DNA from 2 places in the Streptomyces sp. AC627_RSS907 genome. Region 2 is predicted to be linked to the other one. Evidence: riboswitches for the same ligand, from Rfam matches in the RefSeq annotation. Region 2 holds a riboswitch; the other holds the start of a gene.
The links. A riboswitch is a leader RNA that binds a small molecule or an ion and turns the genes downstream of it on or off. The one in region 2 is predicted to bind S-adenosylmethionine.
Positions count from the first base shown of each region.

Region 1: linked by a shared signal. The riboswitch ahead of KUM32_RS32425 (aminotransferase class V-fold PLP-dependent enzyme) and the one ahead of thrC (threonine synthase) in region 2 are both predicted to bind S-adenosylmethionine.

Region 1 covers NZ_JAGMUE010000222.1:9,282-23,510, reverse strand. Annotated here, with positions in the region: gene coxB (cytochrome c oxidase subunit II) at 1-43, shown strand, start outside; gene ctaD (cytochrome c oxidase subunit I) at 40-1,776, shown strand; gene KUM32_RS32465 (cytochrome c oxidase subunit 4) at 1,773-2,171, shown strand; gene KUM32_RS32460 (Ig-like domain-containing protein) at 2,314-3,588, shown strand; gene KUM32_RS32455 (hypothetical protein) at 3,651-4,052, opposite strand; gene KUM32_RS32450 (heme-copper oxidase subunit III) at 4,261-4,881, shown strand; gene KUM32_RS32445 (c-type cytochrome) at 4,947-5,756, shown strand; gene KUM32_RS32440 (ubiquinol-cytochrome c reductase iron-sulfur subunit) at 5,753-6,811, shown strand; gene KUM32_RS32435 (ubiquinol-cytochrome c reductase cytochrome b subunit) at 6,808-8,445, shown strand; gene trpD (anthranilate phosphoribosyltransferase) at 8,576-9,640, shown strand; SAM riboswitch class IV at 9,721-9,837, shown strand; gene KUM32_RS32425 (aminotransferase class V-fold PLP-dependent enzyme) at 10,032-11,411, shown strand; gene KUM32_RS32420 (glycerate kinase) at 11,354-12,568, opposite strand; gene KUM32_RS32415 (SLC13 family permease) at 12,696-14,111, opposite strand; gene KUM32_RS32410 (response regulator transcription factor) at 14,169-14,229, opposite strand, start outside.
Region 2 covers NZ_JAGMUE010000715.1:42,017-56,245, forward strand. Annotated here, with positions in the region: gene KUM32_RS38135 (trehalose-6-phosphate synthase) at 1-1,033, opposite strand, end outside; gene KUM32_RS38140 (glucosyl-3-phosphoglycerate synthase) at 1,101-2,072, opposite strand; SAM riboswitch class I at 2,214-2,361, shown strand; gene thrC (threonine synthase) at 2,380-3,681, shown strand; gene KUM32_RS38150 (MoaD/ThiS family protein) at 3,732-4,007, shown strand; gene KUM32_RS38155 (cold-shock protein) at 4,414-4,617, shown strand; gene groL (chaperonin GroEL) at 4,960-6,585, shown strand; gene KUM32_RS38165 (carboxylesterase/lipase family protein) at 6,769-8,298, shown strand; gene KUM32_RS38170 (hypothetical protein) at 8,295-8,654, shown strand; gene KUM32_RS38175 (DUF397 domain-containing protein) at 8,629-8,904, opposite strand; gene KUM32_RS38180 (helix-turn-helix transcriptional regulator) at 8,888-9,727, opposite strand; gene KUM32_RS38185 (hypothetical protein) at 9,846-10,235, shown strand; gene KUM32_RS38190 (hypothetical protein) at 10,268-10,837, opposite strand; gene murQ (N-acetylmuramic acid 6-phosphate etherase) at 10,881-11,816, opposite strand; gene KUM32_RS38200 (MurR/RpiR family transcriptional regulator) at 11,940-12,875, opposite strand; gene KUM32_RS38205 (hypothetical protein) at 12,931-13,314, shown strand; gene KUM32_RS38210 (DUF4031 domain-containing protein) at 13,328-13,606, shown strand; gene KUM32_RS38215 (GNAT family N-acetyltransferase) at 13,588-14,229, opposite strand, start outside.

The sequences.
Region 1 (14,229 bases), on a different contig from region 2:
GCAGACGAGCCACGAGAAGAACCGGGAGACGAACAACCTGTGAGCATCCTCAACGAACCCCAGGGTGCCGCGGCAGCAGGATCCCACTACCAGGATGAGCTGCCGGTCCGGCGCCAGAGGCGTGGCGAGATCGTGGTCAAGTGGCTGACGACCACGGACCACAAGACGATCGGCACGCTGTACCTGATCACGTCCTTCGCGTTCTTCTGCATCGGTGGCGTGATGGCTCTGGTCATGCGCGCCGAGCTGGCCCGGCCGGGCCTGCAGATCATGTCGAACGAGCAGTTCAACCAGGCGTTCACGATGCACGGCACGATCATGCTGCTGATGTTCGCGACGCCGCTGTTCTCCGGCTTCGCGAACTGGATCATGCCGCTGCAGATCGGCGCGCCGGACGTGGCCTTCCCCCGGCTGAACATGTTCGCCTACTGGCTGTACCTGTTCGGTTCGCTCATCGCGGTGGGCGGCTTCCTGACCCCGCAGGGCGCGGCCGACTTCGGCTGGTTCGCCTACTCGCCGCTGTCCGACGCGGTGCACTCGCCGGGCATCGGCGGTGACCTGTGGATCATGGGTCTGGCCTTCTCCGGCTTCGGCACCATCCTCGGCTCGGTCAACTTCATCACCACGATCATCTGCATGCGCGCGCCCGGCATGACCATGTTCCGCATGCCGATCTTCACCTGGAACGTGCTGCTGACCGGTGTGCTGGTCCTGCTGGCCTTCCCGGTGCTGGCCGCGGCCCTGTTCGCGCTGGAGGCGGACCGCAAGTTCGGTGCGCACATCTTCGACGCGGCCAACGGCGGGGCGTTGCTGTGGCAACACCTGTTCTGGTTCTTCGGACACCCAGAGGTGTACATCATCGCGTTGCCGTTCTTCGGCATCGTCAGTGAGATCATCCCGGTCTTCTCCCGCAAGCCGATCTTCGGCTACATGGGCCTGATCGCCGCGACGATCGCGATCGCGGGTCTGTCGGTGACGGTGTGGGCGCACCACATGTACGTCACGGGCGGTGTGCTGCTGCCGTTCTTCTCGTTCATGACCTTCCTGATCGCGGTCCCGACCGGTGTGAAGTTCTTCAACTGGATCGGCACCATGTGGAAGGGCTCGCTGTCCTTCGAGACACCGATGCTGTGGTCGGCCGGCTTCCTGGTCACCTTCCTCTTCGGTGGTCTGACGGGTGTCATCCTGGCCTCGCCGCCGCTGGACTTCCACGTCTCGGACTCGTACTTCGTGGTGGCGCACTTCCACTACGTGGTGTTCGGCACGGTGGTGTTCGCGATGTTCGCCGGCTTCCACTTCTGGTGGCCGAAGTTCACCGGTAAGCTGCTCGACGAGCGCCTGGGCAAGATCACCTTCTGGACGCTGTTCGTCGGCTTCCACGGCACGTTCCTGGTCCAGCACTGGCTGGGTGCCGAGGGCATGCCGCGCCGGTACGCCGACTACCTGAACGCCGACGGCTTCACCGCCCTGAACACGATCTCGACGATCAGCTCGTTCCTGCTCGGCATGTCCCTGCTGCCGTTCTTCTACAACATCTGGAAGACGGCCAAGTACGGCAAGCCGGTCGGCGTGGACGACCCGTGGGGCTACGGCCGCTCCCTGGAGTGGGCGACCTCCTGCCCGCCGCCGCGGCACAACTTCCTCACCCTGCCCCGCATCCGCAGTGAATCCCCCGCCTTCGACCTGCACCACCCGGAGATCTCCGCGATCGACCAGCTCGAGAACGTCGGTCACGGGGAGAAGGCTCTCGCTGGTGGCAAGGAGGCCGGCAAGTGAAGATCCAGGGCAAGCTCTTCATCTGGCTGAGCGTCTTCATCCTGATCGTCGCGATCGTCTACGGCTACTGGTCGAAGGAGCCGGCCGGCACCACGGCCCTCTTCCTGGCCTTCGGCCTGGCCATCATGATCGGCTTCTACCTGGCCTTCACGGCCAGGCGGGTCGACGCCGGCGCCCAGGACAACAAGGAAGCGGACGTCGCGGACGACGCCGGAGAGGTCGGGTTCTTCAGCCCGCACAGCTGGCAGCCCCTGGCGCTCGGCGTCGGTGGCGCCCTCGCCTTCCTGGGCGTGGCGGTCGGCTGGTGGGTCATGTACTTCTCGGCACCGGTCATCCTCGTCGGCCTGTTCGGCTGGGTCTTCGAGTACTACCGCGGTGAGAACCGCACCCAGTAGCACCCACTGGGCGCCAAGGGCCCGGACACTCCCTCAGGAGTGTCCGGGCCCTTGCGTGTCCGGCCCGTTCTCGTCACCTCCTCACTCACTCGTCCGGGTTACCCGCCGTGCCGCGATTGACGTCGCTCCGTAGCGTGAGGCCATGAGCGACACGGTTCACTTCCAGGCGCGGGGGCGTAAGGTCGTCGGCTGCACCCTGCTGGTGATCGCCCTCGGCGCGAGCGTCACCGCCTGCATGGGCGACGACAACCCGCTGTCGGCCGCGCCGTACGACGCGGCCGGCCAGATCTCCTTCAACGGCCCCACGGACGCCGGGGAGAAGGCCGACCCGGACAAGCCCCTGGAGGTCGTCGCCGAGGGCGCCGACGGGCGCATCACGGACGTCACGGCCATGGACGCGACGGGCCGCTACGTGGCGGGCGAACTCTCCGCCGACGGGGCCCGCTGGCACAGCACCTCCCCACTGGCCGCCAACGCCCGCTACACCGTGCGGGTGAGCACCGAGAACGACGACGGCGAGCCCGGCCGCAAGATCCTCACCCTCGAGACCGGCAGACCCAGCGCGAAGAAGACCCTGAACGTCGTCTTCGGGCCCGAGGCGGGCGCGTACGGCGTCGGCCAGCCCATCACCGCCGACCTGAGCCAGCCGGTCCGGGACAAGGCCCAGCGGGCCGTGGTGGAACGCGCCCTGAAGGTGGACTCCACGCCCGCGGTCGAAGGCGCCTGGTACTGGGTGGACGACAAGAAGCTCCACTACCGGCCCCGGGAGTACTGGCCCGCCCACGCCACCGTCCAGGTCCGCAGCGCTCTCGAGGGCATCAAGATCGGCGACCGGATGTGGGGCGGCACCGCCAAGCCCCTGAAGATCACGACGGAGGACCACGTCGTGGCCGTCACCGACGCCGCCGCGCACACCCTGACGGTCTACCGGGACGGCACGGAGATCCGGAAGATCCCCGTCACCACCGGCAAACCCGGCTTCGAGACGCGCAACGGCGTCAAGGTCGTCCTGGGCAAGGAACCCTTCGTACGCATGCGCAGCAGCACCGTGGGCATCGCCGAGGGGTCCTCGGAGTCGTACGACCTGCCCGTCTACTTCGCCACCCGGGTCACCTGGAGCGGCGAGTACGTGCACGCCGCGCCCTGGTCCGTCGGCTCCCAGGGCTCCGCGAACGTCAGCCACGGCTGCGTCGGCATGAGCAACGCCAACGCGAAGTGGTTCTTCGGCGCGGTCCAGGAGGGCGACCTCGTCCAGGTCGTCAACTCCGGTGGGAAGACGATGGAGTCCTTCGGCAACGGCTTCGGCGACTGGAACCTGGACTGGACCAAGTGGCGCACCGGCAGTGCCCTTACGGGTGGCGCCGGCAGCGCCGCGCACAGTCAGGAGGCGGCGCGGCTGCGACCGGCGGCGGTGTGAGTGCCCCGAGAGGGGCGCGGGACCGTGGGGACACCCGGCGCAGCCGCGTGTCCCCACGGCTCTCAGGCGCTCTGCAGATGCCTCTGCCGCAGCAGGGAGGCCAGCGCACCCGCGAACTCGACCGGCTCCACCGGCAGCGCCACAGCCGCCTCCGCACGGCTCCACGTGGCCAGCCACGCGTCCTGCGGCCGTGCGATCAGCAGCAGCACCGGCGGGCACCGGAAGACCTCGTCCTTGATCTGCCGGCACATCCCCATGCCGCCCATGGGCACGGCCTCGCCGTCCAGCACGCAGACGTCGATCCCGCCCTTGTCCAGCTCCTTGAGCACGGCGGCCGGGGTGGCGCACTCCACGAACTCGACCACGGGCACGTCCGGGGCCGGCCGCCGGCCGGTCGCCAGCCGCACCTGCTCGCGGGTGTTGGAGTCGTCGCTGTAGACCAGCACCGTGGCGGTCGCCTGCATGCTTCCTCCGATACGCGGTGAAGACCGATGAAGCCCGATGACGCTGTCGTAGCCCGTCGCGCCGGATGCTACTCCCTTGAACACCCCGTCAACACTGGTTCGGACACGGCTTCGAGGTGCCGTTCGATGGGCCATACGGGCAGTACAGAGGGTGCGGACACTCCGAACGGCACCCCCCGGGGTGAGGGCGGGATAAGCGACCGACATAATGTCGGTCGTGGCGACAGCAACGACAGTAGAAACCGGGCACGCGCACCCGTCGGTCAACCGGCCGAACCTCACCAGCGTCGGAACCATCATCTGGTTGAGTTCCGAGCTGATGTTCTTCGCGGCCCTCTTCGCGATGTACTTCACCCTGCGATCGGTGACCGGCCCGGACTTCTGGTCCGAGAAGGCCGACGCGCTGAACTTCCCGTTCTCCGCGACGAACACCACGATCCTGGTGCTCTCCTCCCTCACCTGTCAGCTCGGCGTGTTCGCGGCCGAGCGCGGGGACGTGAAGAAGCTCCGGATGTGGTTCATCGTCACCTTCGTGATGGGTGCGATCTTCATCGGCGGTCAGGTGTTCGAGTACACCGAGCTGGTCAAGCACGAGGGCCTGTCGCTCTCGTCGGACCCGTACGGCTCGGTGTTCTACCTGACCACCGGCTTCCACGGACTGCACGTGACGGGCGGCCTCATCGCCTTCCTGCTGGTCCTCGGCCGCACCTACGCGGCCCGGAGGTTCACCCACGAGCAGGCGACCGCCGCCATCGTCGTGTCCTACTACTGGCACTTCGTCGATGTCGTCTGGATCGGCCTCTTCGCCACGATCTACATGATCAAGTAGTCGCGGCACGCACCCGCGCAATACCAGAAGCATCGACGCAGAAGATCCTGACACCGGGGTAATCCGTGAAAAAGCTCTCCGCACGACGACGCCACCCGCTGGCGGCGCTCGTCGTCCTACTCCTCGCGCTGGCATGCACAGGGGGGCTGTACGCCGCGTTCGCACCCGCGAGCAAGGCGCAGGCCGATGAAACCGCCCAGTCCCTCGCCATCGACGAGGGCAAGAAGCTCTACGCCGTCGGCTGTGCCAGCTGCCACGGCACCGGAGGTCAGGGCACCACCGACGGTCCGAGCCTGGTCGGCGTGGGCGCCGCTGCCGTCGACTTCCAGGTGGGCACCGGCCGTATGCCGGCCCAGCAGCCGGGCGCACAGGTCCCGCGCAAGAAGGTGATCTACTCCCAGGCGGAGATCGACCAGCTGGCGGCCTACGTCGCCTCGCTGGGCGCCGGTCCGGCCGTCCCCTCGAAGGACAAGTACGGTCCGGAGGGCGCGGACGTCGCCAAGGGCGGTGAGCTGTGGCGCACCAACTGCGCGCAGTGCCACAACTTCACCGGCAAGGGCGGCGCGCTGACCCACGGCAAGTTCGCACCGTCGCTCGAGGACGTGGACCCGAAGCACATCTACGAGGCCATGCAGACCGGCCCGCAGAACATGCCCTCCTTCCCCGACACCACCCTGTCGGAGCAGAACAAGAAGGACATCATCGCCTACCTGGACGCGGTCAACGGCGACGAGACCGTGGAACCCGGCGGCCTCAACCTCGGCGGCCTGGGTCCGGTCAGTGAGGGTCTGTTCGCGTGGGTCTTCGGACTGGGCGCGCTGATCGCCGTCGCCGTCTGGGTCGCCGCTCGGACCGCAAAGGCCAAGAAGTCATGAGTAGCCAAGACATTCCAGAAGAGAACCTGCCCGCTGCGCAGGACACCCCGCACGGCTCGGTGAAGGTCGCGGACGAGGAGAACCCGTTCGCCGACCCGGGCCTGCCGCCCCACGAGCACCGCGTCCAGGACGACGACGAGCGGGCCGCCAAGCGGTCCGAGCGCACGGTCGCCCTGCTGTTCACGGTGTCGATGCTGGCCACCATCGGCTTCATCGCCGCGTTCGTGACGATCCCGGTCGACAAGTCGGTCTACATCTTCCCGCTCGGTCACATCAGCGCGCTGAACTTCGCGCTCGGCATGACGCTCGGCGTCTCGCTGTTCGCCATCGGCGCGGGCGCGGTCCACTGGGCCCGCACCCTGATGTCCGACGAGGAGATCGCCGACGAGCGCCACCCGATCGAGGCCCCTGCGGAGGTCCGTGCCAAGGTCCACGCGGACTTCAGGCAGGGTGCCAAGGAGTCCGTGATCGGGCGCCGCAAGCTGATCCGCAACACGATGCTGGGCGCGCTCACCCTGGTGCCGCTCTCCGGCGTCGTCCTGCTGCGCGACCTCGGACCGCTGCCGGAGACCAAGCTCCGCCACACCCTGTGGTCCAAGGGCAAGATGCTCGTCAACATGAACACCCACGAACCGCTGCGTCCCTCCGACGTCGCGGTGGGCTCGCTCACCTTCGCCATGCCCCAGGGCCTGGACGAGCACGACGAGGAGTTCCAGAACGAGATCGCCAAGGCGGCGCTGATGATCATCCGGCTGGAGCCGGAGGCCATCAAGGACAAGCGCGAGCTCGAGTGGTCGCACGAGGGCATCGTGGCGTACTCGAAGATCTGCACCCACGTCGGTTGCCCGATCTCCCTGTACGAGCAGCAGACGCATCACGCGCTCTGCCCCTGCCACCAGTCCACCTTCGACCTTGCCGACGGCGCCCGGGTGATCTTCGGTCCCGCCGGTCACGCCCTGCCGCAGCTGCGCATCGGCGTGAACGACGAGGGTTACCTCGAAGCGCTCGGCGACTTCGAGGAGCCCGTCGGTCCTGCTTTCTGGGAGCGCGGATGAGCACTACAGCCAACGAAGCCCCCCGCTCTCGCGGGAAGGCACCGGCCGGCGAGCGCGTCGCCGACTGGGCCGACGGCCGACTGGGGATCTACTCCCTGGCCAAGGCCAACATGCGCAAGATCTTCCCCGACCACTGGTCGTTCATGTTGGGTGAGGTCTGCCTCTACAGCTTCATCATCATCATCCTCACGGGTGTGTACCTGACGCTGTTCTTCCACCCGTCGATGAACGAGGTCACGTACCACGGTTCGTACGTGCCGATGCAGGGCCAGCTGATGAGCGAGGCGTACGCCTCGACGCTGGAGATCAGCTTCGACGTCCGCGGTGGTCTGCTCATCCGGCAGATCCACCACTGGGCGGCGCTGGTCTTCCTCGCCGGCATGTTCGTGCACATGATGCGCGTGTTCTTCACCGGCGCGTTCCGCAAGCCGCGTGAGATCAACTGGCTGTTCGGCTTCCTGCTGTTCGTCCTCGGCATGTTCACCGGCTTCACCGGTTACTCGCTCCCGGACGACCTGCTCTCGGGCACCGGTATCCGCTTCATGGAGGGCGCGATCCTGTCCGTGCCGATCATCGGCACGTACATCTCGTTCTTCCTCTTCGGCGGGGAGTTCCCCGGCCACGACTTCGTGGCCCGGTTCTACTCGATCCACATCCTGCTGCTGCCGGGCATCATGCTCGGTCTGGTGGTCGGCCACCTGATCCTGGTCTTCTACCACAAGCACACGCAGTTCGCGGGTCCCGGCAAGACCAACAAGAACGTCGTCGGCATGCCGCTGCTGCCGGTGTACATGGCGAAGGCCGGAGGCTTCTTCTTCCTGGTCTTCGGTGTGATCGCCGCGATCTCGGCCATCGCCACGATCAACCCGGTCTGGAGCATCGGCCCCTACCGTCCGGACCAGGTGTCCACCAACGCCCAGCCCGACTGGTACATGGGCTTCTCCGAGGGCCTGATCCGTGTCATGCCCGGCTGGGAGATCAACTTCTGGGGTCACACGCTCGTCCTGGGCGTGCTCATCCCGCTGATCATCTTCCCGCTGGTCCTGGTGGCGATCGGCGTCTACCCGTTCATCGAGTCCTGGATCACGGGCGACAAGCGCGAGCACCACATCCTGGACCGCCCGCGCAACGCCCCGACCCGTACGGCCTTCGGTGTTGCCTGGCTGACCGTCTACTTCGTGCTGCTGATCGGTGGCGGCAACGACCTGTGGGCCACGCACTTCCACCTGTCGATCAACGCGATCACCTGGTTCGTCCGCATCGCGTTCTTCGTCGGTCCGGTCGTCGCGTTCGTCATCACCAAGCGGATCTGCCTCGGCCTCCAGCGCCGGGACCGGGACAAGGTGCTGCACGGCCGCGAGGCGGGCATCATCAAGCGCCTGCCGCACGGTGAGTTCATCGAGGTGCACGAGCCGCTCAGCCAGGAGCAGCTGTACACCCTCACGGCGCACGAGCAGTACAAGCCGGCCGAGATCGGCCCGACGGTCGACGAGAACGGCGTCGAGCGCAAGCCGAAGGGCATGGAGAAGCTCCGCGCCAAGCTCAGCAAGGCGTACTACGGCGAGGACGCGCAGATTCCGAAGCCGACTGTCGAGGAGTACAAGGAGATCACGAGCGGCCACGGCCACCACTGACCCTCCAGCGTCGCCACACCACGGTCGAAGGGCCCCGTCCGGTCTGCGGACGGGGCCCTTCGCCGTGCCCGGGGCTGGATAGGGTGGGGAGTGCATACCTTTCCGTGATTCACACACGCAGGAGCGGCTGATGAGCGCTGTGACCCCCGCTGGAGGCGACACCACGGCGGGCCGCTCCTGGCCCGCCCTGCTGAACGGACTGCTGGACGGCCGCGACCTGTCCGCGGACGACACCGCCTGGGCGCTGGACGTGATCATGCGCGGCGAGGCGACGGACGCGCAGATCGCCGGGTTCGCGGTGGCGCTGCGGTCCAAGGGCGAGACCGTCGAGGAGATCTCCGGCCTCGTCCGCACCATGTACGCCCACGCCAACGTGATCGAGGTGCCGGGCGAGACGGTCGACATCGTCGGCACCGGCGGCGACGGCGCGAAGACCGTCAACATCTCCACCATGTCGGCGATCGTCGTCGCCGGCACGGGCGCGAAGGTCGTCAAGCACGGCAACCGGGCGGCCTCCTCCGCTTCCGGTGCCTCCGATGTGCTGGAGAAGCTCGGGGTCAATCTGGAGCTGACGCCGAAGCGGGTGGCCCAGGTCGCCGAGGAGGCCGGCATCACCTTCTGCTTCGCCGTGAAGTTCCACCCCTCACTGCGCCATGTGGCGGCGGCCCGCGGCCAGCTGGGCATCCGCACGGTGTTCAACTTCCTGGGGCCGCTGACCAACCCCGCCCGGGTGAAGGCCCAGGCGATCGGGGTCGCGCACGCCCGGATGGCGCCGATCATCGCCGGTGTCTTCGCCGAGCGCGGCCACTCGTCCCTGGTCTTCCGGGGTGACGACGGCCTCGACGAGCTGACCACGACGGCCACGTCCCGGGTCTGGGTCGTGCGGGACGGCAAGGTCTCCGAGGAGGCCTTCGACCCGCGGGACGTCGGCCTCGAACTGGTGCCGGTGGAGGCCCTGCGCGGCGCCGACGCCTCCTACAACGCGGATGTCGCCCGCCGTCTGCTGGCCGGCGAGAGAGGCCCTGTGCGGGACGCGGTGCTGCTGAACTCGGCGGCGGCCCTGGTCGCCCTGGAGCCCGGCGACGCTCCGCTGACCGAGCGGATCCGGGCCGGCATGGACCGGGCGGCCGAGGCCATCGACTCGGGCGCGGCCCGGCGGACCCTGGAGCGCTGGATCGCGGCGAGCAACGCCTGACGGACCGCCGGTGTGACGTCCGTCCCGCGATCCGGACACGGGTTGCGGGACGACGATCACTTCCCGTACGTTCCTTGGCAGGTCATGAGCGACAGTCATTCGGCCCCGGCCGACTGTCCGGCAACCCTCCGTCCGTGGCGGGGTGCCCCGGGTGAAGACCAGGCGGTGGACAGCAAGGTCCACGGCAAGCGCGGACCCCTCGCGTCACCAGGGGTCCTGGGTCGTTCGAGGGAGTCTCCCGTGAATCAGCGAATGCGATAGGGCCGCAGAGCCCCGCCTCCGCAATCCCCTTCATCACCTGCACCACCCTTCTCCGTTCCTCACCTTCTCCCACGCTCGAGCCGTCGCGGTTCGCGTGGTGATGACACCTGCCTTTCACGGGAGTGCACCCATGTCCGTCTCCGCCGTCGCCGCAGACCAGTCCGTTTGTGCCCCGCTGCCCGTTCTGGGCCGGGATGTCACCGTCCCGCTCGTCACCGGCGGCGAGGTCACCTACGCCGCGCTCGACTACGCCGCCAGCGCGCCCGCGCTCCAGCGGGTCTGGGACGACGTGGCGGCCTACGCCCCGTACTACGGCAGCGTGCACCGTGGCGCCGGGTACCTGTCGCAGCTGTCGACCGACCTGTTCGAGAACGCGCGGAACACCGTCGCCGACTTCCTCGACTGCCGGGAGGGGGACCAGGTGGTGTTCACCCGGTCCACCACCGACTCCCTCAACCTGCTCGCCGCCGCGCTCCCCGCCGACTGCCGGGTCTTCGTCTTCGAGACCGAGCACCACGCCTCGCTGCTGCCCTGGAGGGACGCGGACGTGACCTACCTCGACGCCCCGCGCACCCCGGCGCAGGCCGTCGCGACCCTGGAGCGCGCCCTCGCCGCCCGCGAGCCCCACGGGCCCGCCCTGGTCTGCGTCACCGGTGCCTCCAACGTCACCGGCGAGCTCTGGCCGGTGCGTGAACTGGCCGCCGCGGCACACGCGCACGGCGCCCGGATCGTGCTGGACGCCGCCCAGCTCGCCCCGCACCACCCGGTGTCCGTGACCGGCCTGGACGTGGACTGGGTCGCCTTCTCCGGGCACAAGCTGTACGCCCCCTTCGGCTCCGGCGTGCTGGCCGGGCGTGCCGACTGGCTGCGCGAGGCGGAGCCGTACCTCGCCGGCGGCGGCGCCAGCCGCCGGGTCAGCCGGCGCACCGACGGGGGCGTGGACGTGGAGTGGCACGAGAGCGCCGCGCGGCACGAGGCCGGGTCGCCCAACGTCATCGGCGCCTACGCCATCGCCTCCGCCTGCAAGGCGCTCACCGAGGCCGGGTTCGACACGCTGGTCGCCCGTGAGGAGTACCTGGTCCGCAAGGTGCGGGAGGGGCTCGCCGAGGTGCCGGAGGTCCGGGTCCTGTCCCTCTTCGGTGACGACGCGCCCCGCGTCGGCGTGCTCTCGTTCGTCGTCGAGGGCTGGAACAGCTCCCACTTCGCCGCCGCGCTCTCCGCCGAGTACGGCATCGGCGTGCGCGACGGCCTGTTCTGCGCCCACCCCCTGGTGCGCACCCTGCTGGGCAGTGACCCGCAGACGCAGGGCGAGTGCGGCGCCCCCGAGGCGGCGCCGGGCGAGAAGTCCCTCAACGCCATCCGCGTGAGCTTCGGCGCGGGCACGCCGGACGAGCACGTCGAACGGTTCGTGACCGCGGTCAGGGAGCTGGTGAACGACGGCGCCCGGTGGAACTACCGCACCGAGGACGGGCGGTGCGTGCCCGACACCACCTCCGCCGACGAGGCCTGAGCCGCCCGGCCCGGCAGCCGCGCACCCAGCAGGATCATCCGCAGCGCCCGCTCCGTGGCGTCCGCGAGCAGCTCGGCGGCGCGCACCAGGGCGTCCGCCAGGGCCATCGGGGCCGGCACGATGCCGTGGCAGGCGTCCACGCCCGGCACCTCGTGCGCACCCTCGCCGAGCGTGCCGGCCAGGGCGAGGACGGGACGGCCGGAGAGCTTGGCGCGGCGGGCCACCTCGGCCGGGACCTTGCCGCGCGGCGTCTGGTGGTCCAGGGCCCCCTCGGCGGTGAGCACCAGGTCGGCGCGGGCGAGCCGGGCGTCCAGGTCGAGATGGTCCAGCAGGACGTCGAAGCGGGGCAGCAGCCGGGCACCGACGGCGGCCAGCCCCGCGCCCAGACCGCCCGAGGCGCCGGTGCCGGGGCCGCCGCGCAGGTCGGCGCCGGCCGGGCCCAGGTCGCGGGCGAGGACGCCCGCCCAGTTCTCCAGCCCCGCCGACAACTCCTCGACCTGCGCGGGCGTCGCCCCCTTCTGCGGGCCGTACACCCGGGCCACGCCCCGCTCGCCGCACAGCACGTTGTACGGGTTGCAGGCGACGAGCAGCTCCGTGTCCTGGAGGCGGGCGTCCAGGCCGGACGGGTCGATGCGGGCGAGGCGGACCAGTTCCCGTCCGCCACGCGGGAGCTCGAAGCCGTCCGCGTCCAGCAGCCGGGCCCCGAGCGCCTGGAGGGCGCCCGCGCCGCCGTCGGAGGTACCCGAGTCGCCGCAGCCGACCAGGACGCGCCGCACCCCGGTGTCGAGCGCGGCCCGGATCAGCTCGCCGACGCCGTACGTCGTCGTGGCGCCGGGGTCGCGCAGGGCGCGGGGGACCAGCGACAGTCCGGCCACGGCCGCCATCTCCACCACCGCCGTGTCCCGGGCGCCGAGCAGCGCGAAGTGCGTGCCGACGCGCTCGCCGACCGGGCCGGTGGCGGCCAGGGCGACCAGCCGTCCGCCGGTCGCGGCGGCCAGCGCGACGGCCGTGCCCTCGCCGCCGTCGACGAGCGGGATCAGGTCGATCTCGGCGGCGGGCAGGACCCGGCGGACGCCCGCCGCGATGGCGTCGGCGGCGGCCTGGGCGGACAGGGACTCCTTGAAGCCGCTGGGGGCCACGACGACACGGTCCAGCACGGAGGAGACGGGCGGGACGGGAGAGACCGGGGAGACGGGGAAGACGGGCGGGACCGGCGAGACGGGGGAGACGGGCGAGACGGGGGACACGGAGGACACGGAGGGCTCCTTCATCGGCTTCATCAGGTCATCGGGTCACGGGCACACCGAGCAGCGGCCAGACGGCGGTGGCGAAGAACAGCACGAGCGCCGCGGTCAGCGGGGCCAGGACGGCGGACAGCCGCAGCAGGTCACGCGGGGTGTAGGTGGGGACGCCGGGGATCTCCGCGAAGAGCGTGACCGGCTTGGCGGAGGCCGGGAGCGTATGGCAGAAGCCGGCGGCGGCAGTGGACGCGAGCGCGGCGGCGACGGGGTTGACCCCGGAGCCCACGGCCGCGGCGATCACCAGCGGGACCAGGACGGAGGAGCGGGCCGAGCGGGACTGGAGGACCAGGTGGGCCGCCGTGCTGAGCGCGACGACGACGCCGAGGAAGACGGCCGGCGTGACGTGCGCGGGCAGCCCCGACACCAGCCACTGCGCCGCACCCGAGTCGGCGAGCGCGACGCCCATCGCCATGGTCGCCGCCATGAACAGCAGCAGCGACCAGGGAACGGTCCTGAGCGCGTCCTTGAGCCGTACGGTGCCCAGAGCGGGGGAGGAGGCGACGACCGCGCCGATCAGCGCCACCACCGCGGGCGGGACCCGGTGCAGCGGTTCGCCGCACCACAGCGCCACCACCGTGGCCAGCAGCAGCGCGCAGCGCTTCTCCGCCTGCGTCCAGGGACCGGTGACCGGGCTCTCGCTGTGCCGCCGTATCTCCTCGGCGGTGATGCGCACCGGGCCCACGCGGTCCGCGCGCCGAGTCGTCGTCAGGAGCACCGCCTCGGCCGCCAGATGGGAGGAGGCGACCGCCAGCGGCAGGCCGAGCAACAGCCACTGGGTGAAGCCGATCCGCTCCCCGGTCGCCTCCCACAGCACCGACACCGTGATCAGATGTGCGCCCGCACCGATCAGAGTAGCCACCGCCGACAGTAGGATCACGGTCGGGAACAGCAGTGCCAGCATCACGACCAGTCGCTTCCGGTCGGCGAGGGCCTTGGCGAGCGCCAGGAACACCGGCAGCGCGAGCGCCGCCCGGCCCGACGTGGCCGGCACCGCGAACGCCGTCACGACCAGCGCGGCCGTCGTCAGGTGCACCAACTGCCGTACGCTGCGCGCCCCGCCGACCAGGAACACCGCCGCGCGCCCGGCCAGCCCGGTCCGCGCCACCGCCGCCGCCAGCACGAAGGCGCAGATCAGCAGCCACACGGTGGCGTCGCCGAGGGTGCCGAAGAGGGTGTCGCTGCTGATCACGCCGGTCACGGTCAGCGCGAGTCCGGCGCCCAGCGCGATGTAGGTGTCGTCGACCGGAGTCCCGATCCAGGCGCAGGTGGCCAGCGCGAACACGGCCAGGGTGAGGCGCGCGTCACCGCCCAGGCCGGGGAAGTTGGCGGGGACCGCCAGCAGCGCGCACAGGGACAGCGCCACGCACAGGGCCGCCGCGAGGCGGAGGTTCGGCGTCACGTCATCGAGGGTTCTCCCGGGCGGTGAGCCCTCAATGAGCGGTACATGAAGGAAACTTCACCAGGCCGGCAGCCGGTACCCCATCCCGCGCACGGTCTCGACCTGCTGCGCGCCGAGC
Region 2 (14,229 bases):
CCGCCGTCCCGAACTCCGCGTTGATCTCCTGCGCGACCCGCTGCACCTCGGCGGTGTAGTCCCGGTACACGGCGAGGTCCTGCCGCGACGGGTAGGCGAACGCGACGTGCACGACCCGCTCGCGCCACTCGGGCCGCCCGGCCAGCAGCTCCCGGTAGGCCAGCAGCCCCCGCACGATGTTCTTGGACAGCTCCGTCCGGTCCACCCGCACGATCGTCCGGCGCGCACCGCCGTCCGGCGCCGTGCCGATCTCCTCCCGCAGCGCCGCCATCCGCTCGTCCACGTCGGCCTCGTGCGACCGCTTCCGCAGGAACTCCGCGTCCGCGCCGAGCCCGTGCACGCCGATCTCCGTGCCGCCGAGCCCGCCCAGCACCGCCTCGCAGCAGGCGGTGAACGCGTCGGCCCACCTCCGGGTGAGGAACCCGAGCCGGTCGGCGCCGAGCATCCCGCGCAGCACCTGCTCCGCGATGTCGTCCGGCAGCAGCCGGAAGTAGTCGGCCGGCGCCCACGGCGTGTGCGAGAAGTGCCCGATCCGCAGGTCGGGCCGCAGCTCCCGCAGCATCCCCGGCACCAGCGTCAGGTGGTAGTCCTGCACGATCGCGACCGCCCCCTCGGCGGCCTCCTCGGCCAGCGCCTCCGCGAAGGCCCGGTTGTACGCCTCGTACGAGGCCCACCGCATCCGGAACTCCGCGTCGAAGACCGGCTCCAGGGGCGTCTGGTACAGCATGTGGTGCACGAACCACAGCACCGAGTTCGCGATCCCGTTGTAGGCGTCCGCGTGCACGTCGGCCGGCACGTCCAGCATCCGTACGCCGTCCTCGCCGACCCCGCGCCGCACCGCCTCGCGGTCGCCGTCGCCCAGCGCGGAGCACACCCACAGCGCCCCCGCCTCCGGACCGATGGCCGACAGTCCGGAGACCAGCCCGCCACCGCCGCGTCTGGCGTGCAGCGACCCGTCCGTGCGCACCTCGTACGAGACCGGCCCCCGATTGGAGGCGACCAGCACCTGAGCAGTACCGAAGGTTGAAGCCATACGCCTCAACCTAGCCCGGCCCCGAAAACCTCAAACGTTCCCACGCCTCACCCGGGCGGTGATCCGGTCACGCCACCTTGCGCGCCGCGTACTCCGCGATCTCCGCCATCGGCGGCCGTTCCTCGGTGTCCACGGAGTAGGTGCGCGGCTCGAAACCGTCGGCGCCCCGCTCGAACTGGGTGAGGGAGGGCCGGACCAGATGACCGCGGGCCAGCCGGAGCTGTGCGGTGCGGTAGATCGCGGCGGACATGCGGCCCAGGGCCTGGCCGTCCTGGTGCCGGTGCCGGCGGACGCCGACGTCGACCTGCGCGAGGGCGTCCAGGCCCACCAGGTGCAGGGCGTCGACCAGCATGCCGAGCTCGACGCCGTAGCCGACGGGGAAGGGGAGCTGTTCGAGCAGGGAGCGGCGGGCCGCGTACTCGCCGCCGAGCGGCTGGACGAAGCCCGCCAGCCGGGGCCAGTGCATGTTGAGCAGCGGACGGGCCATCAGCTCGGTGACCCGGCCGCCCTGCCCGGCCGCCGTCGCGCCGGGGGCGGGTCCGTCGGACACGGTGAGCGGTCGGTCGTACATGGCCTTCACCAGGTGCACGTCCGGCTCGGTGAGCAGCGGGCCCACGATCCCGGAGACGAAGTCGGCGCGGAAGTCGCGCAGGTCGGCGTCGACGAAGCAGACGATGTCGCCGCGGGTGACCAGGAGCGAACGCCACAGCACCTCGCCCTTGCCGGGCACGGCCGGGATGCGCGGGAGGATCGCGTCGCGGTGCACGACGCGCGCGCCCGCCGCCTCGGCCACCGCCGACGTGCGGTCGGTCGACCCGGAGTCCACGACCACGACCTCGTCCACGAGCGGGGCCCGCCGCATCAGGTCCCGGCGGATCACCGCGACGATGTCGCCGACCGTCGCCTCCTCGTTGAGGGCGGGGAGCACCACGCTGACCGACTGCCCGGTGGCGCGCTTGGCGGTCAGGATCTGCTGGATCGGCCGGTCCGCGGCGGACCAGGAGCGTGCGCTCAGCCAGCGCTCGACTTCTTCCAGCACGGTCGGTGGCTCCTTTGTGATCCATCTCGCGGTACGGACGACTATCTCAAGTGTCCTGGCCTTCGGTTACAGTCTTGAACAACGCGGAGGACCCCCGCATGCCGGGGTCGCCGCGCGCACAACGGAACAACAACCACATACCGCTCATCCAGAGGGGCAGAGGGATACGGCCCGATGAAGCCCCGGCAACCCTCCAGTCGGTTCCTGTCACACGGACGTGGCGAGGCTCCCGGCTAGGGAAGGTGCCAAATCCGTCTCACGGCGAGATGCGTCGTGAGGAAGATGAGGAGAAAGGGCCTCGCCTCACATGGCTGTGCAGACTGTCGAGAGCACCACCGACGCCGCCACCACCAACGCCGCCTCCGTCGATCTGGGCCCCGCCGCGGCGCTCTCCTGCCGCGAGTGCGGTCACCGCGTACCGCTCGGCCCCGTCTTCGCCTGCGAGGAGTGTTTCGGCCCGCTGGAGATCGCCTACGACTTCTCGGGCTACGACACCGAGGAGCTGCGGCAGCGCATCGAAGCGGGCCCCGCGAACATCTGGCGCTACGCGCCGCTGCTGCCCGTCCCCGCGGACGTGGCCGGCAAGCCGAACATCAACCCCGGCTGGACCAAGCTGGTCAAGGCCGACAACCTGGCCCGCGAGCTCGGCGTCACCGGCGGTCTGTACGTCAAGGACGACTCCGGCAACCCGACGCACTCCTTCAAGGACCGCGTCGTCGCCCAGGCCATCGAGGCCGCCCGCGCCTTCGGCTTCACCACCCTCTCCTGCTCCTCCACCGGCAACCTCGCCGGTGCCGTCGGCGCCGCCGCCGCCCGGGCCGGCTTCCGCTCGTGCGTGTTCATCCCGCACGACCTGGAGCAGGGCAAGGTCGTCATGGCCGCCGTCTACGGCGGAGAGCTCGTCGGCATCGAGGGCAACTACGACGACGTGAACCGCTTCTGCTCCGAGCTGATCGGCGACCCGGCCGGCGAGGGCTGGGGCTTCGTCAACGTCAACCTGCGGCCGTACTACGCGGAGGGTTCCAAGACCCTCGCGTACGAGGTGTGCGAGCAGCTCGGCTGGCGGCTGCCCGACCAGATCGTCGTCCCGATCGCCTCCGGCTCCCAGCTCACGAAGATCGACAAGGGTCTCCAGGAGCTGGTCAAGCTCGGTCTGGTCGAGGACAGGCCGTACAAGATCTTCGGCGCCCAGGCCGAGGGCTGCTCGCCGGTGTCCACCGCCTACAAGGCGGGCCACGACGTCGTACGCCCCCAGAAGCCCGACACCATCGCCAAGTCCCTCGCGATCGGCAACCCGGCCGACGGCCCGTACGTCCTCGACATCGCCCGCCGCACCGGCGGCGCCGTGGAGGACGTGACGGACGAGCAGATCGTGGACGCGATCGGGCTGCTCGCCCGCACGGAGGGCATCTTCGCGGAGACGGCGGGCGGGGTGACGGTCGGCGTCACCAAGAAGCTGATCGAGAACGGCGTGCTGGACCCGTCGCTCACCACGGTCGTCCTCAACACCGGGGACGGTCTGAAGACGCTGGACGCGGTGGCCGGCACGGGGCTGACCGCGACGATCCGCCCCAGCCTGGACTCGTTCCGCGAGGCTGGTCTCGCGTAGGACAGCCCTGTGCGTCGTCCGCCCCTGAAACCCTGACCGGAGGTCCGAAAGTGAGCGTCACCGTCCGTATCCCGACCATCCTGCGCACCTACACCGGCGGCAAGGCCGAGGTCGCCGCCGAGGGCGCGACGCTCGGTGAGGTCATCTCCGACCTGGAGAAGAACCACACCGGCATCGCCGCCCGCGTCCTGGACGACCAGGGCAAGCTGCGCCGTTTCGTCAACGTCTACGTCAACGACGACGACGTCCGCTTCGAGCAGGGCCTCCAGACCGCGACCCCGGACGGCGCGGGCGTCTCCATCATCCCGGCGGTCGCCGGCGGCTGATACGCCTCGTAGCGCGCGTTGCCCTCTCCGTAAGACAAACGGAGAGGGCAATTCCATGAGGTTGAGCGCGGTAGAGTTGGGGAACGCGCCCCTGATCGCTTGATCGGGCGCCTTGAATTCCTGCCGCCCGTCCGACCAGATGTAGCCAAAGTGTGGACGTGTTTCGCGGCTTTTGTTCCCTTTGCGTACCCCGACTTGCCCCGAATTCAGGCGAATTCTCGCCATATTTCTGGCCGGGCGCGTCCAGATTTCTCGTCCGATTGCCCTGTTGCAGACGGCAGTTGGACAGATACATTCAGCCGCGGTCGACGCGTTCCGGCGCACGCCCCCAGTCGTGGGGGGTGAGGTCTGACCCGGGTTCGCGAAGTGCGGATCTGTGCAAGGGCCAGTAATAGGGGAGTTAGGCATGGCTCAGGGCACCGTCAAGTGGTTCAACGCGGAGAAGGGGTACGGCTTCATCGCGGTCGACGGTGGTGCGGATGTTTTCGTCCACTACAGCGCGATTCAGATGGACGGCTACCGCACCCTCGAAGAAGGCCAGCGGGTCGAGTTCGAGATCTCGCAGGGTCAGAAGGGCCCGCAGGCCGACATGGTTCGCCTCAGCGCCTGAGACGTTCGGCCACCGCAAGTAAACGGTTCTTCTCCGAAGGGCCCGCACCTCTCCCGGGGTGCGGGCCCTTCGGCCTGCCCGGACAGCGGCCCCGGGGCCCGCCCGGAGCCTTGTTCGCGAGTGGCTGAGCGCCCCGCCCGATCCCGACAGGCGCTTGCACTCGACAGGGGCGAGTGCTAATCATTGGCGTTAGCACTCTGAAGGTGAGAGTGACAACGAAGGACCGGGTCGGTGAGGCCCGCAGGCCGGGTGGGGAAGGAACCACGAGGCAGGCGAGCCGTCCGTCGCGGGCGCGGGCGCGGTCCGAAGGAATCACCCCCAGTCCTGGAGGGACCACTTCACATGGCCAAGATCATCGCGTTCGACGAGGAGGCGCGGCGCGGCCTCGAGCGCGGCATGAACCAGCTCGCGGACGCCGTCAAGGTGACGCTCGGCCCCAAGGGCCGCAACGTCGTCCTCGAGAAGAAGTGGGGCGCCCCCACGATCACCAACGATGGTGTCTCCATCGCCAAGGAGATCGAGCTCGAGGACCCGTACGAGAAGATCGGCGCCGAGCTGGTCAAGGAAGTCGCCAAGAAGACGGACGACGTCGCCGGTGACGGTACGACCACCGCGACCGTCCTCGCCCAGGCCCTGGTCAAGGAAGGCCTGCGCAACGTCGCGGCCGGCGCCAACCCGATGGCCCTCAAGCGCGGCATCGAGAAGGCCGTCGAGGCCGTCTCCGCCGCCCTGCTCGAGCAGGCCAAGGATGTCGAGACCAAGGAGCAGATCGCCTCCACGGCCTCCATCTCCGCCGCCGACACCCAGATCGGCGAGCTCATCGCCGAGGCCATGGACAAGGTCGGCAAGGAAGGCGTCATCACCGTCGAGGAGTCCCAGACCTTCGGTCTGGAGCTGGAGCTCACCGAGGGTATGCGCTTCGACAAGGGCTACATCTCGGCGTACTTCGCCACCGACATGGAGCGTATGGAGGCCGTCCTCGACGACCCGTACATCCTGATCGCGAACTCCAAGATCTCCAACGTCAAGGACCTGCTCCCGCTCCTGGAGAAGGTCATGCAGTCGGGCAAGCCGCTGCTGATCATCGCCGAGGACGTCGAGGGCGAGGCCCTGTCGACCCTGGTCGTCAACAAGATCCGCGGCACCTTCAAGTCCGTCGCCGTCAAGGCCCCGGGCTTCGGCGACCGCCGCAAGGCCATGCTCGGCGACATCGCCATCCTCACGGGCGGCGAGGTCATCTCCGAGGAGGTCGGCCTCAAGCTGGAGAACGCCACGCTCGACCTGCTGGGCAAGGCGCGCAAGGTCGTCATCACCAAGGACGAGACCACGATCGTGGACGGCGCCGGCTCGGCCGACCAGGTCCAGGGCCGCGTCAACCAGATCCGCGCCGAGATCGACAACAGCGACTCGGACTACGACCGCGAGAAGCTCCAGGAGCGTCTGGCGAAGCTGGCCGGCGGCGTGGCCGTCATCAAGGCCGGTGCCGCCACCGAGGTCGAGCTCAAGGAGCGCAAGCACCGCATCGAGGACGCCGTTCGCAACGCGAAGGCGGCCGTCGAGGAGGGCATCGTCGCCGGTGGTGGCGTGGCCCTGCTCCAGGCCTCCCAGGTCTTCGAGAAGCTGGAGCTCACGGGTGACGAGGCGACCGGCGCCAACGCCGTGAAGCTCGCCCTGGAGGCCCCGCTGAAGCAGATCGCCGTCAACGGTGGTCTCGAGGGCGGCGTCGTCGTGGAGAAGGTCCGCAACCTCCAGGTCGGCCACGGCCTGAACGCCGCGACCGGCGAGTACGTCGACATGATCGCCGAGGGCATCATCGACCCGGCGAAGGTGACCCGTTCCGCGCTGCAGAACGCCGCCTCCATCGCCGCGCTGTTCCTCACCACCGAGGCCGTCATCGCCGACAAGCCGGAGAAGGCCGCCGCGGCCGGTGCTCCGGGCGGCATGCCGGGCGGTGACATGGACTTCTGACCGGCCCCTGGTCGATCACTGTCCTACGTTCCGAGGGCGGTACTCCCTGTTCCGGCAGGGGGTGCCGCCCTCGGGGCGTCGCGGCGTCGCTGAAGACCCTCGGCCGAACGCCGTGCGCACCACGGCGTAGGGTCCACAGGTCACCAACTGGCGTACGTCCAGCGGCAACCAGAGGAGTGATCGATGAGTACGAACGAACCCGTGGTGCGCACCGTCGCCGGTGCGGTGCGCGGCCGGACCGAGGGCGCCCTGACCGTCTTCCGCGGCATCCCGTTCGCCGCACCGCCGGTGGGCCCGGACCGGTTCGCCGCCCCGCGTCCCGCCCGCGCCTGGGACGGCATACGCGAGGCCTGCGCCTTCGGTCCGCCGCCCCCGCAGGACCTGGGCATCGCGGGCACCACCGGCGTACTCGACGCCCCCGAGGGCGACGACTGGCTGACGGTCAACGTCTGGACCCCCGCTCCCGACCCGGCCGCGCGCCGCCCGGTGATGGTGTGGATCTACGGCGGCGCCTACAAGCTCGGGTACGCCGGCAGCCCCGGCTACGACGCCCGCCGCATCGCCGAGGACGGCGACCTCGTCGTCGTCAGCTTCAACTACCGCGTCGGCATGGAGGGTTTCGCCCACATCGAGGGCGCCCCCGCCAACCGGGGCCTGCTCGACCAGGTGGCCGCGCTGGAGTGGGTACGGGACAACATCGCGGCGTTCGGCGGCGACCCGGACCAGGTCACCGTCTTCGGCGAGTCGGCGGGCGCCGGTTCGGTCGCCTCGCTGCTGGCCATGGACCGCGCGGCCGGGCTGTTCCGGCGGGCCGTCGCCCAGAGCGTGCCGGGCACGTTCTTCTCCGACGAGCTCGCCCGGGACGTCGGCACCGCCCTCGCCGCCGAGGCCGGCCTGCGCCCGACCGTCGCCGACCTGTCGGCCGTGGCCCCCGGCGAGCTGGTCAAGGTGGGCCAGTCCCTGTCCGCGAAGATGCTCCAGTACGTCGACCGCTGGGGCCAGGCCGCGCCCACGGCCACCCCGTACGCGCCGGTCGTGGACGGCGAGGTGCTGCCGGCCGCGCCCTGGCAGGCGCTCGCGTCCGGCGCGTCCCGCGACGTGGAGCTGCTCGTCGGCCACAACCGCGACGAGTTCCGCCTCTTCATCGCCATGGCCGGACAGCTGGGCCAGATCACGGACGAGCGTGCCGTGTCGGCCCTGCGCCTCTTCGGGCCCGGCCCGGACGGCGAGCGGTCCTACCGCGCCGCCTTCCCCGAGGCGTCCCCCGGTGAGCTGTACGAACGCGTCCAGACGGACTGGCTGTTCGCCATGCCGTCGCTGCACCTGGCCGAGGCCCACCTCGCGGGCGGCGGCCGGGCCCACGCCTACGAGCTGACCTGGCCGGCCCCGGGCAACGGCGGCGCCCTCGGTGCCTGCCACGGCCTGGACATCCCCCTCCTCTTCGGCACCTACCACGCCGACCTCGGCGCCCTCCTCTTCGCCGGTGCGGAGCCGTCCCCGCAGGCGCTGGCCCTGTCCTCGCGCTTCCGGACCTCGTGGACGTCCTTCGCGCGCACGGGCGACCCCGGCTGGCCCGCCTACGACACGGAACGCCGCCTGGTGCAGGTCCTGGACGCCGAGCCCGTCGTCGCGCCGTACCCCGAGGAGGCGGTGCGGCGGATGTGGGAGGGCCACGAGTTCGCTGCGCTGCCTCTGGTGGGGCCGGGGGTGTGACGCGGCGGGGTCTCGTGCCGGGCCTCTTCCTCCTGCCCGCGGTCGCCGGCGCGTTCTTCCTGGGCGGGGCGGCGACCGCGGGCGGCACCCCGCACTGCGACGGCGTCATCAAGGAGTACGGCGACGCCGAGAGGTCCGGCGCGATGAAGCCGGGCGAGACGTGCGACCTGTACGACTTCGCCGACGGCCGGTCGGCGGGCACCCGGACGTACGACCAGCAGAAGAAGGCCCAGGAGGAAGAGGCGTCGGACGACTGGCTGGCCGGCGGCCTCCTCCTGGCCTACGGCCTGGCGGGCCTGTCCGTCGCCGTCCTCAGGGCACCCCCGACGGTCACCGGGAAGCCGGGGGCGCCTTGAGATCGCTGACGAAGGCCGACCACGCCTCGGCCCGGAAGAGGAGCCTCGGTCCGTGCGGGTTCTTGGAGTCGCGGACGGGGACGGTGGCGGGGTCTCCGGCGGCGACTTCCAGGCAGTCGCCGCCGTCGCCTGCGCTGTAGCTGGACTTGCGCCAGCGGGCGATCTCCAGGCAGTTGCCACCGCTGCCGCCGCTGTAGCTGGACCTGTGCCAGTCGGCTCCGTCCAGATGGTACTCAGGGGTTCTCCTCATGCGAGTAATCGTGCGCCATCGTTTCGACAAGAGCCAGGGAGTTCTGAGGGGACAGCGCGCAGGCCGAGAGGAGGTCGAAGGTCTGCCGCTGGTAGCGCACGGTGGCGGGGTCGTCTTCGAGCCGCCCGGTGCCGACACCTTCGAAGTAGGCCAACGACGGCGCGCCCTCGAAGTCCATCAGCTTGATGGCACCCTCCATCGCAGCATGCGCTCCCGCATCGAACGGCAGCACCTGCACGATGATCCGACTCTGACGGACCAGGCCCACGATGTGGCCGAGTGCCTCGGCCATCACCTCACGCCCCCCTGTCACCCGCCGCAACGCGGCTTCGTCCAGCACCACCCACAACAGGGGCCCTGTTGGATCGTCGAGGAGACGTGTGCGGTCCATCCGGGCCGCCACCAGTGCCTCGATCACCGCGTCCGGTGCCGTTGGCTGGTAGGCCCGACACACCGCGCGCGTGTACGCGGGCGTTTGCAGCAGGCCAGGGATCAGCAGCGGCGCGTACTCCCTGATCTCCTTGGCGGTCGCCTCCGCCTCCGCCGCCTCGGCGAAATGCTCGGGATACTTCGACTTCGCCGACGCCGCGCAGTTCCGTTGGAAGAAGTCCTCCGTCCCCAGCGCCTCGTCCAGCAGTCGTGCGTACTCCGGCTGCATCCTGCGCGTGCCGGACTCCAGTTGTCCGATGAACGAGCCGCTGACGAACAGCCGGCCGCCCAGGTCCTCCTGGCTCAGCCCGGCCTTCTCGCGGGCGTGGCGCAGTTCGGCGCCCAGCAGGGCGCGGGGGGACGACGACGGGTCGAGGTCTTTCGGTCCAGGCATGGCAACGGAACTCCCGGTCGTACAGCAACGGTTGTTGGGGCGCCCTGTATGGCCAGGTTAGAGGCGGGGCAGACACGCTGTGTAGCGAATGGAAAACTCAGCGTGGAGGTGAGGAAGGGTGCGGTCGACCGAAGAAGTCGTCGAGTCCCTGCGGCAGGCCCTCGTGGGCGTCGGTGTCGTGCTGCCGTCCCTGTGCGTCGATCCCGTGACCGGCGCGAGCGAGGAGCCGTTCGCCCTGGTCGAGCTGGGGCGCTGCAACGTCCGTGTCGCCGAGCGGCTGGCGTCGGTGGTGCGGGGTGAGCGGCCGGCGATCGGGACGCACGCCGTGGACGTGCGGGACGGGCGAGTGGGGGAGGTCATGGAGCACGCCGGCGGCAGCGTGCGGTTGCGGCCGGTCGGCGGGGGCCGGGAGTGGGACTGCCCGAAGGCGTCGGTGGTGGACGCGTCGCCGGAGGAGGTGATGCGGGCCCGGCTGCGCAGAGCCAACCAGGAGAGCGTCACCAAGTGACCCGTCCCGCGAAGCCCCACCGCTGCGGTGGCTCAGACGCCGCCCATCGGTTCGACGTCCATCCGTACCGGCGTCCCCCACACCCGCAGGACCTCGTAGTCCGTGAACTCGTGGACGAGCCGGTACGCCATGGCCGCGCGGGGCCCGCGCAGCTGGGCCGCGATGTACAGCTCGGCCTCGCGCCGGTCGCGGCGCGGGGTGCCGCACAGCTGCCAGGTCTGCCCGTTCCACAGCTCGGGCAGCCAGCGCTGCTGGGGCTGCGGCCGGTCGCCGCGCACCCCGTACCGGGACGGGACCGGCTCGGTGGGCCGGGCCGGGAGCGGCCCGCCGTCGTACTCGGCGCGGCGGGCGGTGCGGCGCCGGGTCTCGCACAGCAGGCACAGGTCGGGGGCGGCCTTGTCGACCGGGCCGTTCGGGTGCTCGGGGCAGCGGGTGCTGGGGGCCGCCGTCGTGACGCTCTCCTCCAGCTGGTCCAGCGCACGCTTCAGGTCCGCGCGGACCTCGTGCAGCTTGGCCTCCGGCGTGTCGGCGGTCAGGGCCTCGCCGTGCTCACCGAGGAGACGCAGGGCGCGGCCCAGGGCGGTCAGCTGGGCGTGGTTCATGTCCCCCAGCGTCGCACACCGCGCCGGCGGCCCCGAGCGCGCGTCAGTCGCCTGCCGCGGCCAGTGCGGCGCGCAGGTGGCCGCCGGAGTCCTCCAGGAGGCGGGCGGCCGTCGGACCGTCCACGTCGGCCAGCAGGGCCAGGATGGCGTTCTTGACCTCGCCGTCGGTGGCGGTCAGGGCCCTCTCGATCTCGTCGTCGGGGGCCCCGGTGGCGAGCGCGACGATCCGGCGGGAGCGGGCGCGCAGCTTCTCGTTGGAGGCGCGGACGTCCACCATCAGGTTCCCGTAGGTCTTGCCGAGCCGGATCATCGTGATCGTCGACAGCATGTTCAGGACCAGCTTCTGCGCCGTACCGGCCTTCAGGCGGGTGGAGCCGGTGATCAGCTCGGGGCCGGTGACGACCTCGATGCCGTGCTCGGCGGCGGCGGCCAGGGCGCTGCCCCGGTTGCAGGCCAGGCCGATGGTCAGGGCGCCGAGCGCGCGGGCGTGCTCGACGGCGCCGACGGCGTAGGGCGTGCGGCCGGAGGCGGAGACCCCGACCACCGTGTCGTCGGGGGTGAGGGCGAGGGCGTCCAGGTCGGTGCGGGCCAGGCCGGCCGAGTCCTCGGCGCCCTCGACGGAGGTGACCATGGCGTCCGGGCCGCCCGCGATCAGGCCGACGACCTGCCCGGGGGCGGTGTTGAAGGTGGGCGGGCACTCCGAGGCGTCCAGCACGCCGAGCCGGCCCGCCGTGCCGGCGCCCGCGTAGACCAGCCGGCCGCCGCGCCTCATGCGGGCGGCCACGGCGTCGATGGCGGCGGCGATCTCCGGCAGCCGCTCGGCGACGGCGGCGGGCACGGCGGTGTCCTCGCCGTTCATCAGCCGGGCGATCTCCACCGTGGGCATCCGGTCGATCTCGGCCAGCTCGGGCCGGAACGCCTCGGTGGTCAGGGTCTCCAACTGGGAACGCAGGTCGGGGTGCTGGGGGGTGGAGGTCATGAGGGAGCGGCTCTTTTCCACTTCGGTGTCGGTACGTGCCCGGGGGCGGGCCGTGTCGGTGTGCGGCTCGCCGCGTGGGCGCGGCCGGCCGGCCCCGGCCCGCTGCGCCCGGGGTGGTCAGGCCTACGGTCTACCGCGCGACCCGTGCCGGTGAGCCAACGCCTCGTAGGAGGCCGCCAGCGCCGGCGCCGCCGACTCGTAGGTCCGCTGCGCCACCCCCACGAACAGGCAGTCCACGACCAGCAGCTGACTCGTCCGCGACGACATCGCCGCCGGCCGCAGCTCGCTCTCCCGGGACGTGGACGTGGTCAGCACGTGGTCGGCGTACTGCGTGACGGGGCTGTCGGGGCGGCCGGTGATGGCGACGGTCGTCGCGCCGTGTTCGAAGGCGACCCGCAGCGGTTCGATGACGTCCCCCGTCGACCCGGAGTGCGTGATCGCGAGGGCGACGTCCCCGGCGCGCAGTTGCACGGCGTTGGTGACGGCGAGGTGCGGGTCGCTGGGGGCGTGGGCTATGAGCCCTATGCGCAGGAGCTTCTGGGTGAGGTCCTGGGCGACCAGCCCGGAGGCGCCGATGCCGTACACGTCGGTGCGGCGGGCGGCGGCGAGTGCGGCGGCGGCCGCGCCGAGCTGGACGGTGTCCAGGCCGGCGGCGGTGTCGGCGAGGGTCTGCTGCTCGTCGTAGGCCAGCTTGGCGACGACGTCGGCGATCGGGTCGTCGACCGCGATGTCGGTCGTGATGGCGGGCGCGCGGCCGGACTGCTGCTGCGCGGCGAGTCCGGCGAGCGCGAGGCGCAGGTCGCGGTAGCCGGGGTAGCCGAGCAGCCGGGCGGTGCGCACGACGGTCGCCTCGCTGGTGCCGGTGAGCTCGGCGAGGCCGGTGACCGTGAGCGCCGAGCAGCCGGCCGGGTCGCCCGCGACGGCCTCGGCGACCCGCTGCATGGAACGGGTCATCGACGGCGCCAGGGTCCGCACCTTGGCGGCGAGGGCGGCGGGCACGGGAAGTGAGGTCCGGGGGCCGCCCGCGCCTGCGAAAGTTTCCTTCACTTCATCGGTCACTCATGAAAGATATTTTCGTTTCGGTTCGTGGGTCAAGAGTGCGCACAATGGGTGCATGGACCCCATCAGCCCCCTGGAGCAGGCGCTGCACGCCGCGCGTGCCCTCGTGCTGGCCGACCTGGTGGCGGGCGAGGTCGCCGAGCCGGACGTCGTGTCGCTGGTCGAGGAGTCCGTCGTGCGGCGGCGCTGGTGGGTCGAGCAGTGGCCCGAGGGCGCGGAGTTCGTGGCCGGTCTGGTCGCGCAGGACGTGCAGGACGCTCTCCTGGAGCGGTACGGCCGCTGGCCGCTGTGCCCGGTGTGCGGCTCCGGCGACCCGCACGCGCTGGACGTCGAGCCGGAACTGGGCCCCGACCCGCACTGGGTGTGCGGCAAGGCGGGCGTGAAGGTCGCGGCGGTCGGCTCGCTGGGCACGGCCACCGGTGACGTGCGGCCCTCGTGACGGGGCCCGCCCGGTGACCGTCTACATCGATCCGCCGACCTGGCCGGGCCACGGCCGCATGTGGTCCCACCTCGTCAGCGACGTCTCCTACGCCGAACTGCACGCGTTCGCCGAGCGGCTGGGCGTGCCGCGCCGCGCCTTCGAACGCGACCACTACGACGTCCCCGCCCACCGGTACGCCGACGCCGTCCGCGCCGGTGCCCGGCAGGTCAGCAGCCGCGAGGTGGTGCGGCTGCTGCACGGGGCGGGGCTGCGCCGGCGCAAGGGCTCCGCTCAGCCGCGCAGCTCGTAGGCGAACTGCGCGGTGTCCTCGGTGTCCTCCGCGGCTACCCGGGTGAAACCGGCGCGGGCGATGACGGCCTGCGACGCGGTGTTGTCCGGCTCCGTGGTGGCGCACACGGACGTCACCTCCTCGCGGGCGAGCGCCCACGCGGACAGCGTGCGCAGGCCCTCGGTGGCGTAGCCCTGGCCGCGGGCGGCCTCGGCGAGGTCGTAGCCGATCTCCACCCGGCCGTCCTCGTCCGGCGCCCCGTGGAAGCCCATGCCGCCGACCGCGCGGCCGTCCTCCCGGCGGACGAGCGCGAACACGCCCCACTCCGGGCGGTGCACGCCCTCCTCGTACGCCTTCAGCAGCATCCCGGCGGCGTCCCGCGTGCCCTGGAACGGCCCGCCGTCGACCCACGTGAAGCCGCCGTCGCCGCCCGCGGCCAGGTCGGTGGCGGCGGCGGGCGTGACGCCCTGGAGGGTGAGGCGCTCGGCCGGGATCACGAGGTTGTTGCACCAGCGCCACTCGGTGACCGGGGCGCGTCCGGGCAGTTCGCCGCGGCCGGTGGCCCACAGCAGGGTGCGCCAGGGGTCGGTGCCGGGCCGGACGTGCGGGAAGATCCGGGTGAGGACGTCCTCGCACAGCCCGGC